Regions from separate parts of the Flocculibacter collagenilyticus genome, predicted to be linked through region 3. Evidence: predicted binding sites of a transcription regulator. Region 3 holds the regulator's gene; each other region holds the start of a gene.
The links. The regulator sigma-54, encoded in region 3, starts transcription at its own class of promoters, with help from an activator protein. The targets are predictions, from matches to a motif close to GTTGGCACGNNNNTNGNNT.

Region 1 (3,212 bases), 1.6 Mb from region 3:
ACCACCTTCCGCTTGTTCAAACACGCCTTGATGATCGCGATGCGCGCCTGTAAATGCCCCTTTTGTATGGCCAAACAATTCGCTATCAACTAATTCTGGGCTTAATGCACCACAGTTAATTGCAACAAAAGGCTCTTCTCTTCGTTCACTGGCTAGATGAATCGTATTAGCAACTAATTCTTTACCTGCCCCACTCTCACCAATAATCAACACATTGGTATCAGTCATTGCCACTTTACGAATGGTGCGATAAAGCTTACGCATGCTTTTTGACGAACCAACTAATAAACCAAATTGATCTAAGTCGCTGGTCACTACCTTTTGAGAAGCTAGTAGGTGCTCTGATAATTCGTCATAAAGATCTTTCAGGGTTTCTTCTAAAATATCAAAATTGAAAGGGTTACGATGGTGGAAACCTGCACCGCGTAACATAATTTTATCTAGATAGGGATTGGGTTGTCCCTGACTGAAAAAGATAAATTCGACATTAGACAGCAAATCGCCTTTACATAATCGCTCGAAATCCTGCTTTGCAAAATCATCAGCTTGAATTAAGGCAATATCACATTGCATAAATTCAAGCTGGTCAATCCAGTGCTCAAGTTCACTACTTTTAGCAACGATGAATGAACGTACCACATCAAACGATAATAACCGCTCTTCTAACTTTCTATCACTTAAATGGATGAATATTTTTGGTTGGCTCATTGCCGTTCTCCTTAGGATCATCACGCATGGTAGGGCAAGTTTGTAAATTTAACAATGTATGTTTGTAATTCTTTCTAGTTACCAAAATTAACCCTCTCCTAAATATGGCTAATGCAATGAAAATCAACACCTTAGGTGTTGGCATATAAATTGATTGCTAAATGTAGCATTTTGAAAAAAAACGAGACCTGATTAAGGTCAAATTAACAGATATTTAAACCAGTATTTATGACATGCCATTTTAGTTATGAAGGCATTTGGGGGTAACACCATGGATCCATTTGTATACGTACCACCACAAGATCCTACACAAACAGACGCGATGATAGTTAACGAGATCATTGCAGTTTGCCATGACGGGCTGGCTTTTTATCAACATGCACAAGAACATGTTGAAGATTATAATTTGAAACGCATTTTTTCAGGCATGATCGAGATAAGAAGAGAGATTATTGAAAAGCTCGAACCTGAAGTCATTGCACGTGAAGTTAGCCCAGTTGAAAGTGAGTCCATTTTTAATAAAGTACGCCAATGGTATGTTGATGCCAAAGACATGCTTTCAGACGATAACGCAAATGTATTTATTGATGAGTTAGAGCAACACGAACAAGCCACGCTGAACCGCCTCAAAGAAGCGATGAAACGGATTGAGGATGAACGTTTAGCTAAAAAGATTTCTCATATAGCGGCCTCTGTGCAAATGACACATGACAAAATGGCCGCACTAAAAGAACAATATAAAAATAATTGATCCAAACTTAATAAGTGAACGTAACGACTAATATGAAACGAATGATTTACTAACACAGACATTTGATTTACTCCTACCACGACACACTTTGCTCCCTACGGGGAGCTTTTTTTTATCTTCATTTAATACAGAACCAACAAAAAAGTCCCTCTTCTATATTGAATTTGAAGAAACAATCACCACAAATTCGGCATTAGCAAAGTGTAAATTTCATACAGTTTAGTGACTGTTTCTCAGTAAAAAACTTAACGTAATTTTTTAAATTATATTTTTGGTAATTTGAAACTTAGTGACTACTATTTACACATGTTAATTTCTGAACATTTTACAATTGCAGTGTAAAAAAATTGCAATAATTCAAACATTAACACGCTACAGGAGAACGAATAAAAATATAAGTTATTGATTTTAATTGTTTTTTACAAGTTGGCACTGTTCTAGCAATATTGACTATGAATATATCAATAGGAGGATGTTATGAAAATTAAGACGATTGCACTATTAGTGGGTTTATCAGTAAGTACTTCAGCATTTGCAGGTAATAACAAAGCAAACAGCTGGGAGAAAACAGCTCATGATGCATGGATTGATGGTAAAGCAGAAACCACCTTATTGTTAAATACTAACCTGAATTCTTTTGACATTAATACAGATGTTAAAGACGGTAAAGTTTACCTTACAGGTAAAGTAGAAAGTGATGTTGATAAGGCTCTTGCAGAAGAGTTAATCGAAGGTCTTGATGGCGTTAAGTCTGTTGAAAATAACTTAACAGTACTAAACAACAATAAAGATAAAAAAAGTGATTTTGTTCAATCATTAACTGATTCAAAAGTAACAACTGTAGTTAAAACACGCTTGTTGCTAGATTCAAACGTAAGTGGCACTGGCATTGACGTAAGTTCTAATAAGGGCATAGTAATCCTTAAAGGTGAAGTTAATTCAAGCGCAGAGCGCGACCTAGCGGTTACTATTGCTGAAAATACGAACGACGTAAAACGTGTGATTGATAAAATTAACGTTATTGAATAATTTTATTCAGATAGTAAGTTAATCACAAAACTACCTACACATACGCTGTATGTTTAATGAAACGAGGAATACAATTAGTTAATTCACAAACACATAACGGAAAACTACCGCATCCTGTTAGGTGAATGGTTTTGATTAATTGTAGTGAGTGAATGGTTGTTTCAATCATTCCTATCGAAAGAGCCAGCATTCGCTGGCTCTTTTTCGTATTTACTTTCCCCTGTTTTTCAACATGTTAAACCAAACTAAAGTTACCTGCGACTGAAAACCATAGTGTGTTTACCAACTAACGTTACCAAGACCTTTCGCTATCCTCACACCCTATATACCTAGCAATAAAATAACTGACGTCTGTTTGTGATTTGTTAGGCGATATCACTTATGCATTTTTTATGTTAAGAAAGTGATAAGCGCTGCCATTAGCAATCCCCACCAATTACTTTTTAAGTAACTAGCCCTAGTTAATTAATCTAGTAATCAATCTAGTTAATCAACCATCTAATGTGTAAATTTTACTCACTTACCGAAATTGTTTCATGTGTGTTCACTTAACAAAACAACACGAAAACACAACCTATTGATTTTAAAGGATTAAATTATTGGCACAGCCATTGCTCTATATAATGTAACTGCTGCTGTTGTACTAATTGGAATAACACAGCACTTGAGTAAAACGTGAGATGAATTGCTTACACTAGTAATAAAATTATTACTGAATATTAAA
Region 2 (3,212 bases), 940 kb from region 3:
ACGGCAGCAATCAAGCTTTTCCATTAAGCTATTCACATGATGTGACTGCGGTAAATCAACATTATGAATATGATGCGTCGCCGCATTTGTGGCCAATTGAGTTTTACATTAAGGCGCTTGAAAATCAGTCGTTACCTTTGTACGAGATAAAACCAGAGCAACCGCAATCATTTATACTTGAAGCCATTAACCAATTACCACAAAGCACAAGCTTGGATGAAGCTCCAAAAAAGACTAATCAAACTCATTAATCGGCGCAAGTAAGATCACATCATCTTCCTGTACGTTACCTAGCAACATGTCGTCGATTGACGAGCCGATGGCGGAGTGCTGATGGCTTTGCTCGATACGGATTTTATATTGAGTTACGGTGTAGGCTGGTAACGTTTTAGATGAAGGTCCTTTACCATTGGTGCGGTGTGCCACAATAAACGTTTGTCCCGGCTCAACGCCATTTTCTTTACCTAAATTTACAACTACTTGATTGTCAATTACCTTTAAAATTTTACCCTCAAGTTGCTGGCATGCTAACTGTTCTTCAATATTGATTTGTAACTGGCTAGCTACGCGCTCAATTGCTTGACCGTAAGTGGAATGCCAAAATTTTGAGCTGTTGGTATTGATGCTTTCTTTCAGGTTAAAAGTCCAATCTGCACTTAGCGTTATTTGGTTACGATCAATGAGTTCTTTAGTAAAAGCGTCAAAAATAATGTATTCGACAGCAAAATAACGATCATATACATCATCACGCCAAAAGGTTAAGTCGCTGCTGACTTTGTCACCCATGGATACATCGGTTAAGGTGCCAAATAAAACGAATTGGCTATCACTACGTGCTGAAATTTGCTCTATTAGTGCATCATCTGCGGAAAAATATTCGCTGCGAAAGGCATCTAAATTTAGCTTTTTTTGATACCAAGGGCGAGCAACTAACTTAAAACTATCGCGTTCAATATTTTGCGTTAATTTTTTAGCAAAATCTTTTCCTAGATAATATAAGCCACCAATTTTCGCTTGTGCTTGATCTGATAAGTTAAACTGCGTAATTGCGATGCTTTTTTTAAAGTCAGAGGTTGTGCATTGATTCTGCTCTGAAGTGATATCTAATCGTATGGTAACCATCACAGAGTTGGCTGTATGCGTTTCATTAATCAGCTCGATAGACTGAACAGAGCCGCTAGACATAATTTTCATTGCGTTATTCGTCAAAACACCGTCACTGACTTCTTGAATACTATTCACTGTGGCGCCTGAAAACAACAAAGCATGTTTAACTGCGTCTTGAATTGCACGCTGTTGCGCATTGTCTTTGTCACCTCTTCTAATTTCTGCTTGTCCTACGGCTTCATACCACTCGGCAGACACGCTAGTGCTAATGAGTAGGCCTGTGGCTAATAGTAAGCCAAACAAAACGTTGTGTGTCATACTGCAATTCTCGTCATCAGTGTTTATAAGAATACTAGTCTAATATAAGCATGAATCATGCCTGCTTGAAATTAAATAATGAGTGCGGGCCTAATATTTGCGAGCTGGTATAGCTTTTGCTTTTATAAACATTATTACACTGTGCCCTAGTTATAAAGTGAAGGTTTTAATATGTTGTTATTTAAAAACAGGCTGCTGTCTATGTTTCCTACTAAAGAGCGGTTATGTAGGTGGAATGGTGCCACAGCAAAAGTATTAACGGCGGTTGTGTTAACAGTTGGCTTAAGCGGTTGTGCTCAATTTTTTGATAAACATATTGAGTGGGAATATGAAGAGCCAAAAAACTTTCCAATTATTAGAGCTGTGGGCTTCGCGCCTATAAGCCTTCAAAAAGGAGAGTCGCAACAATTAAAAGTGTTAATGGCGATTAGAGCCTCAAAATTAGATGCGTATAGAGAATTAGCTGAGCAAGTATACGGCCAGCAAATATCATCTAGTTCAAGTATGCAAAATTTAGTCAGTCGTAATGATAATCTGAAAACTAAGGTTAATGGATTGATTAAAGGGGCAAAAGTCATAAAAACTTACGCTGTGGGTGATACCTATGCCACAGAATTAGAGTTAGATATGAAACAGGTATATGAGCTTTATCGAGTTTCTAATAAAACTCGCAGAGTTAAGAAGGTTTCATTTTATTAAATGCGCGAAACGGGGAGGGGCGTTATGCTTTAATGCCTTTTCCTAATGTAGGAGACGAGCTATAGGCTGTGCCTTTTTTGCCGTAAGTTGTTGTTCCACTAGCACCAAATAGAATAGTTCTTAATTTATTGACGGCAATTTGACTTTGATTTGCAGCTAAGAAGTTAGCTTCATTTTGTGCTTTGCATTGTTCTAATAGTTCTTTAATCGTGTTAATTTTTTTATCTAACACTGGATTTTCTTTACGCTCGGCTGATAGGTTGGTTTGTGCTAACGTATTGTCAATATTAGTAATTTGTTTAAGCAGCTCTTCTTTTAATGCAACAAGATCAGTTAGTGCTTGATGATCACGTTCAGCAATTGCTGTCAGCTCTTTTTTCATCACTTCTAACAATTGCTCTAAGCAACTTTCTTGTTGAATTAATAATTCAAGCGACATTAAATTAATACCTCATACCAATATTATTTATTAAACTCTGCCTAATAAGCACAATGGCTACTAACGACCAAACAAGTCAATTTCATGACTAGCTATTTTATCGGCAAGTTTGTCAACATCAACTTGATAATGCCCTTCAGAAATAGCTTTTTTCACTTTTTGTACTTTCTGTTGATCAAACCCGCTCGAATTTTCAACTTTTTTCTGTAACTCTTTAAGCTGCTGCGCTTGCGGTGTAAGAGTAACAGCATCGCTAGTTGCTTTATTAGACTGCGTTTGTTGAACAGCGGTTTGAGTCGCCTTTTGCTCTGCATCGACCTTCTTCGATGATTGCTGATTACTTGTGTAATCAACCTTGGCGTTATTGCCTCTGTTTACTTCATTAACCATGATATTCACCACCCGTTTTTCTACCTGTCATATATATCGGCGTGACTAAAGAAAACTTTAACATAATTTCTAAAAATTTACTTGAACTTTACCTACAGAAGTTACAGTCGCTTTTATCTGTTTGTTTGAGCTAGTATTTTTAACTCTAATTAATGCACCTAAAGAACCGTCTTGCAGAGCAACACCCGATGTTTTGACGGCTAAACTACTCGATTTAGCAAGAATCGTTACGGCATCACCTTTACACACAAAACAAAGT
Region 3 (3,212 bases):
AGCACAAAATCTGGCAAAAAGTTACAAAGGTCGTCAAGTTGTTCGCGATGTAAGTATCGATGTTGCAGCTGGCAGCATAGTTGGCTTGTTAGGGCCGAACGGAGCAGGTAAAACAACTACATTTTATATGATTGTGGGGTTGGTACCATCTGATCGGGGGCGCATTGTGCTTGCAGACCAAGATTTAACATTGGAACCAATGCATGCAAGAGCACGAGAAGGCATTGGCTATTTGCCGCAAGAAGCATCTATTTTCAGAAAACTTAGCGTTTATGACAATATCATGGCCATTTTGCAAACTCGCCGCGATTTAACCCGAATAACGCGCGAAGAAGCGCTAGATGGGTTGTTAGAAGAATTCAATATTGGTCACATTCGCGATAGCCTAGGCATGAGCTTGTCTGGCGGAGAGCGTCGTCGTGTAGAAATTGCTCGTGCATTGGCCGCTAATCCCAAATTTATTTTATTGGATGAGCCGTTTGCAGGGGTCGACCCAATTTCAGTATTAGACATCAAAAAGATTATCCAGCATTTAAAGAATAAAGGCATTGGAGTATTAATTACTGATCACAATGTACGAGAAACACTAGACGTGTGTGAGCATGCATACATTGTGAGCCATGGTGAATTAATTGCGAATGGTACACCTGAGCAAGTGTTAGCAAATCAGACCGTAAGAGATGTATACCTAGGTGAGCAATTCACGCTATAGTTAAGTTAATTAGTTAAAGGAATTTATCGGATTTTATGAGGCAGTCTTTACAGTTAAAAATTGGTCAACAGTTGACCATGACCCCACAATTGCAACAGGCTATTCGTCTCTTGCAATTATCGACGTTAGATTTGCAACAAGAAATTCAAGAAGCCTTAGACAGTAATCCACTCCTTGAAGTGGAAGAAGATCATGGCTCATCGCCTGAACAAGTGAGCGACAGCAACGACGGAACCACCAAACAAGATGCCAATGGTGAAGCTGAAGACATGACGTTTTCAGAGGTAAAAGAAATGGATACAACGGAAGCGGTTCAACAAGAGAATATGTCGGACGAGCTGCCTGTTGATAGTTCATGGGATGAGTATATTAGTGCAGCGCCGGTGGCGTCAGTGTCTGGTGCTAGCGACAATGATGATATGGTTTTTCAAGGTGAAACGACCGATAATATTCAAGATCATATTTTATGGCAAGTTAGGCTAACCCGGTTTAGCCCTACAGATGAAACGATCGCCATGGCGATAATTGAAGCGATTGACGATTCAGGCTATTTATCAGTTACTACAGAAGATATTCTGAATAGCTTAGGCGATGACGATGTAGAGCTTGATGAGGTTGAAGTAGTACTAAAGCGTATTCAATTAATGGACCCATTAGGTGTGGGAGCCCGCAGTTTAAAAGAATGTATGCTGATTCAGTTAGGTCAATTTAGCAACGATACGCCTTATTTGTCTGACGCAAAAACCATTGTGAACGAATATATCGATTTATTAGGTAATCGTGACTATCGTACTTTACAAAGAAAGACTAAGCTTAAAGAGCATCAGCTAAAAGAGGTTATGCAACTTATCCATAGCCTTAATCCAAGGCCAGCCAGTGCGGTGATTACTGAACAACCGCAATATGTTATTCCAGACGTATCAGTCGTGAAGAAAAAAGGCCGTTGGATTGTAGAATTAAATCCAGACTCAATGCCGAAAGTTACTATTAACCAGCAATACGCGGCGTTGTCTAAAACCAGTAAGTCATCTACGGATACGCAATTTATTCGTTCTCATTTACAAGATGCAAAATGGTTTATCAAAAGTTTGGAAAGTAGAAACGATACCTTACTCAAAGTTGCGAATTGTATTGTGCAGCAGCAACAGGCATTTTTTGAGTATGGTGACGAGGCCATGAAGCCAATGGTATTGAACGATGTGGCAGAAATGGTAGATATGCATGAATCAACCATTTCACGTGTGACAACGCAGAAATATATGCATACACCACGCGGCATTTTTGAGCTTAAGTACTTTTTTTCAAGCCATGTAAGTACTGAAAACGGCGGCGAGTGTTCATCAACAGCGATCAGAGCGTTGATTAAAAAATTAGTCTCTGCAGAAAATGCGGCGAAGCCATTGAGTGATAGTAAGATTGCAGAAATTATGGCTGATCAAGGTATTAAGGTAGCAAGACGTACGATTGCGAAGTATCGTGAGTCTTTGTCTATCCCTCCATCTAACCAAAGAAAGAGCTTACTGTAAGCTCTTGATGAAAGAAGGAAAGTGCTTATGCAAATCAATTTAACTTGCCGTCACGTTAATGCCACTTCGTCGATAAAAGATTATGTAGATAATAAATTTTCCAAATTAGAGCGACATTTTGATCATATCAATAATGTTCACGTTATTTTGGATTCCGAAAAGTTAATGCAAAAAGCGGAAGCAAAACTCCATGTTAATGGCGGAGAGTTGTTTGCCACAGCCACTCACGACGATATGTATGCGGCGATAGATGGGTTGATTGACAAGCTAGACCGACAAGTCATTAAACATAAGGAAAAACTTTCAAGCCACTAAAAAAGAATAGTTATTGTAATATGTCTTTTAAAACTTTGATGTCTGAGGACTGCACAAAATGTGCAGTCCTTTTTAATAGCAAGAAACGTATTTTAGAGTACATTAGCCAATTGGCACACACTAAACTGCCTGATATTAGCCAACATGAAATTTTGGACAGTTTAATGGCAAGAGAAAAGCTAGGCAGTACCGGGATTGGTAAAGGAATTGCTATTCCCCATGGCCGCTTGAAGAATACGCAAAAAACGGTCGCAATTTTTTTAGTAAGTAAAAATCCGATCCAATACGACTCAATCGATCAAAAGCCAGTTGATGTATTTTTTGCACTGTTAGTACCCGAAGAGCAATGTAAAGAACATTTAAGTACGTTGTCAGCCGTTGCTAGCATGCTTGACGATAAAAGTATGGTGAAAAGATTGCGCAAAGCCGATACTGATCAAGAGTTATTTGAGATTATGACATCCAATTAGCCGTGCTGATACGTATTCAGTTATAGCTATTTTAGAGCGCTGTATTTAAATAGTCATAACCTTAGATTAAAGTAATTCAAAGAAAGAAGGTAAATTAACAATTAAGGTAGCTTAATTTTTATGAAAATTATCATTATTAGCGGTCGTTCTGGTTCAGGGAAAACTGTAGCACTTAGGGTGTTAGAGGAC
Region 4 (3,212 bases), 1.5 Mb from region 3:
CACCGCAGTACTATACACTTTGCTTTGACTATCTAAAGTTGCAGTGCTTTTTTTAAACATTACCCTAAAAACATACCATCGTTGCCATTATTACTATCGTCTTCATCCGAATTTTCACTTTGCTGAACAATCAGCGAGGGAGCAAAAATATTAATAAAAGAAAGATAAAACGAAATCGTTAGAACAGGGATAACGATAATCATCCCGACCATAAGAGTAGGAATAGTTAAGGCGATAAGTAGCATACTGATAATGCTGTACACTGTAAGTGGAATTACATTGCGCCAACAAGCAAAAAAGCTCCCTTTAAAAATTTCTGGTAAACTTTTTTCTTTAGTAAATACAGCAATTGGCACAGCATAAGCGAATAGCATCATATATATCGCAGACACCACTACCACTAACACTATTTGACCAAAGTCAGGCTTAGCACCCTGCTGCAATGTTTCAAGAATAGGACTCAATGCAATTGAAAATAATGCAGATAGTAATAAGGAAACCACAGCTAACCGGAATAACGTAAGTTTATTTGGTAAGTGTTTTATTGCCGAAAAAAACTGCTCAAAACGAATATGATGGCCTTGACGTGCATGTTCGATAACAACGTAATAAGCCGCCGTAATAAAAGGGTTAGCAAACATAATCAATAATCCAAGTATTGGATGAAGTTGACCTGCAATAAAGAGTGATGATGTAAAAATGCTGATTGCAATAAAGCTAGCGGGTTTAATTTTTAAAATTTCCCATGCATGCTTTATCCATAAGCCACCATTTTTAGCTTTAAGAGATAAGGTATTTAGCGCCATTTTGTTTTCTATAGAAGACTGAATAAATTAAATTGGCGACATAATATAAGAATTAACAACAATAGTCAGTTATTGCGGTTACTTTGCAGGGTATTTTTAAGAAGAATATTGCACTTGGCGCTACCATTTTTGCCAAATCAGCAGAAAATTATTCGCTGGCATTTCAATTCTCTCTTGTAATTGCAGTTCAGTGCCTGCCCACTTTTCAAGTTCAGCGATATCCCTTATACCACCATACCCTTGCTGCAATAAACGTTGATTAAATGCGACATTTGATGCTGTGGTACAGCGACCGTTCATTTTAAAAGGGCCATATTGCGCAAATATTCCATCTACGGGTAGGTTTTTAGATATTTCTGACATCATGATTGCTACCTCGTTTGCTTGCATAATATGTGCGGTATTCGCTGAATACACGGCATCTACAGCTAAGGGCCATTCATCAAGTGCCGCATTATATTCAATCGGGTCAATGATATTAGACAGCGCAGCTTCACTAATCCACGCTGCAATCCCTGATAAATTATTTAATAGATCACTTGGACACCACACTAAATGTGATAACCCACGCGCAAGATGTACAGCGTGCTGCCCAGTGCCCGAACCTATCTCCAGTACTGTTGCACGGGTAGCAAAATACTGTGTTAACTGCTGAAGAATAGGTTCTTGGTTATTCTCTGCTGCTTGGCTAAATCGTTTAGTCACCGTGTTAACTCACTTCTTCCCTATTTATATCTCAATTTAGTGTAACGAGCATCTCCCAATAATTGAAGTTTCGTTACCAAGGCTTACGTGGATTAGATCCAAAATTTACAAACATCTGTAAATATTACAGAGGCGGTACGTATTGAAACCATCACAAAACGACACAACGTATTGATTTTAAATAATTTAATAAATTGGCACGCATGTTGTAACCATTGAATCACAAATATTAAAAACCTTCCTCCGGCTTTCGGTTGAAGTGGCAAAAACAACATGGAGCATCATTATGAACAAACTATTACTTACTACAGCAATCGCGGCAGTGTTAACTATTCCAGCTTGTGCAAACCATGTAGACAAAATCGACAGTGACTTCGCTAGCCTTGATAATGACAACGATGGTTTAATTTCTAAGGTTGAAGCTGATGATGACAATATTTGGGAGCACTTCTCAAATATTGATACCGACTTAGATGGCAACATCAGTCGTGTAGAATATGACACGTATATGAAATTAAACACTGGCCGAGTTGCTGAAGATTCAGAGATCACTGAGTCAGCATTTAAAGCAGAAATTAAGAAATTCGATCGTATCGAAAATAGTTTTGCAGCATTAGATAATGATAGCAGCGGTTATATTTCAATTGAAGAAGCCGATGACGATGATATTTCTAACCACTTTGGTTATATAGATACCAATAATGACCGTCGCGTTAGCCAATATGAATTTACTAGTTACATCAATAAGTATGGTAAAGATGTAGCTGAAGATGAAGCGTTAACAACCGTTAAAAACAAATAAAAACCAGTATTTTTCATCTGTAAAAAAGGCGTTAGTCCCATGACTAACGCCTTTTTGTATTTATTATTAGCTCTTAATTAACCCTAAAACAAATTAATTACATTTCGCGTTTAGAGCGCTTATCATCATGATCAGATTCCATTGTGATCAAGTCAAAATGATTTAATTCTGGTATTTCTGTTTGTAATTTAAACTCTAAATGATCTAGTTTTTTCACTTTTTCACAGAAAGCATCAGCACGAACTTCTAAAGACTCTGCTCTATGCTCAATCATCTGTTCCATGTCTTCACCCATTTTTTCCATGCGTTGTTCAAACTCAGATAAATCACCACCATTCATAACCAGCTCCTGCCCTACATGAATTAATAATGTTCCCATTGCACTTTTCACCGCACTTTCAAGGCTTTCTTCAATTTTCCTTTCAAATTCAGGGCCAAATATTTGATTATCTTTATAGTCTGAGTGCTTAAGTACAACAGTATCTGAGTCTAGAAAATGAGATGAAATCGTTGTTTTCACATTATGCAATTGACCGTTCATCTCGCCTATTGCGTCATGCCCCTCGCCTAAAACAGCTCCTAAAGCTTTATTCACTGCATCCATTGCTAATTCTACTCCGTCGATTGCTATATAAGCCATTTCAGGAATGGACTGTCGCACACCTTGTGCGTATTCCGACACCAATGATTGTTGGTGCGAGTTAAGTTGGACATATTTTCCATCTACCATTAATGACTGGTCGCTAGCAAATACAACTTTGTGCCTAGCATCACTGACCTCAACAGCACCTTGATTTATCTTCAAGTCTTGCTGAATATTAATATTACACTCTTGATGCGCCGCAACATAACTCGTCATCATCAGCGATGATGCAACCAGAATAGACTTATGAACTGAG

Region 1: HUU81_RS04500 (BON domain-containing protein) is a predicted target of sigma-54. The motif match lies at 1,885-1,903, and genes of this name have one in related genera.
Region 2: HUU81_RS11025 (LPP20 family lipoprotein) is a predicted target of sigma-54. The motif match lies at 1,529-1,547, and genes of this name have one in related genera.
Region 4: HUU81_RS04115 (EF-hand domain-containing protein) is a predicted target of sigma-54. The motif match lies at 1,705-1,723, and genes of this name have one in related genera.

The regions. Positions count from the first base shown of each region.
Region 1 covers NZ_CP059888.1:1,015,551-1,018,762, reverse strand. The annotation lists gene HUU81_RS04510 (sigma-54 interaction domain-containing protein) at 1-708, opposite strand, end outside; gene HUU81_RS04505 (PA2169 family four-helix-bundle protein) at 980-1,459, shown strand; gene HUU81_RS04500 (BON domain-containing protein) at 1,937-2,488, shown strand.
Region 2 covers NZ_CP059888.1:2,482,548-2,485,759, reverse strand. The annotation lists gene HUU81_RS11035 (hypothetical protein) at 1-251, shown strand, start outside; gene HUU81_RS11030 (flagellar assembly protein T N-terminal domain-containing protein) at 235-1,425, opposite strand; gene HUU81_RS11025 (LPP20 family lipoprotein) at 1,627-2,124, shown strand; gene HUU81_RS11020 (flagella synthesis protein FlgN) at 2,147-2,563, opposite strand; gene flgM (flagellar biosynthesis anti-sigma factor FlgM) at 2,624-2,953, opposite strand; gene flgA (flagellar basal body P-ring formation chaperone FlgA) at 3,023-3,212, opposite strand, start outside.
Region 3 covers NZ_CP059888.1:3,426,341-3,429,552, reverse strand. The annotation lists gene lptB (LPS export ABC transporter ATP-binding protein) at 1-712, shown strand, start outside; gene HUU81_RS15205 (RNA polymerase factor sigma-54) at 748-2,238, shown strand; gene hpf (ribosome hibernation promoting factor) at 2,266-2,553, shown strand; gene ptsN (PTS IIA-like nitrogen regulatory protein PtsN) at 2,574-3,023, shown strand; gene rapZ (RNase adapter RapZ) at 3,144-3,212, shown strand, end outside.
Region 4 covers NZ_CP059888.1:930,030-933,241, reverse strand. The annotation lists gene HUU81_RS04130 (regulatory protein RecX) at 1-60, opposite strand, end outside; gene HUU81_RS04125 (hypothetical protein) at 60-806, opposite strand; gene HUU81_RS04120 (DUF938 domain-containing protein) at 927-1,511, opposite strand; gene HUU81_RS04115 (EF-hand domain-containing protein) at 1,798-2,313, shown strand; gene HUU81_RS04110 (DUF2884 family protein) at 2,411-3,212, opposite strand, start outside.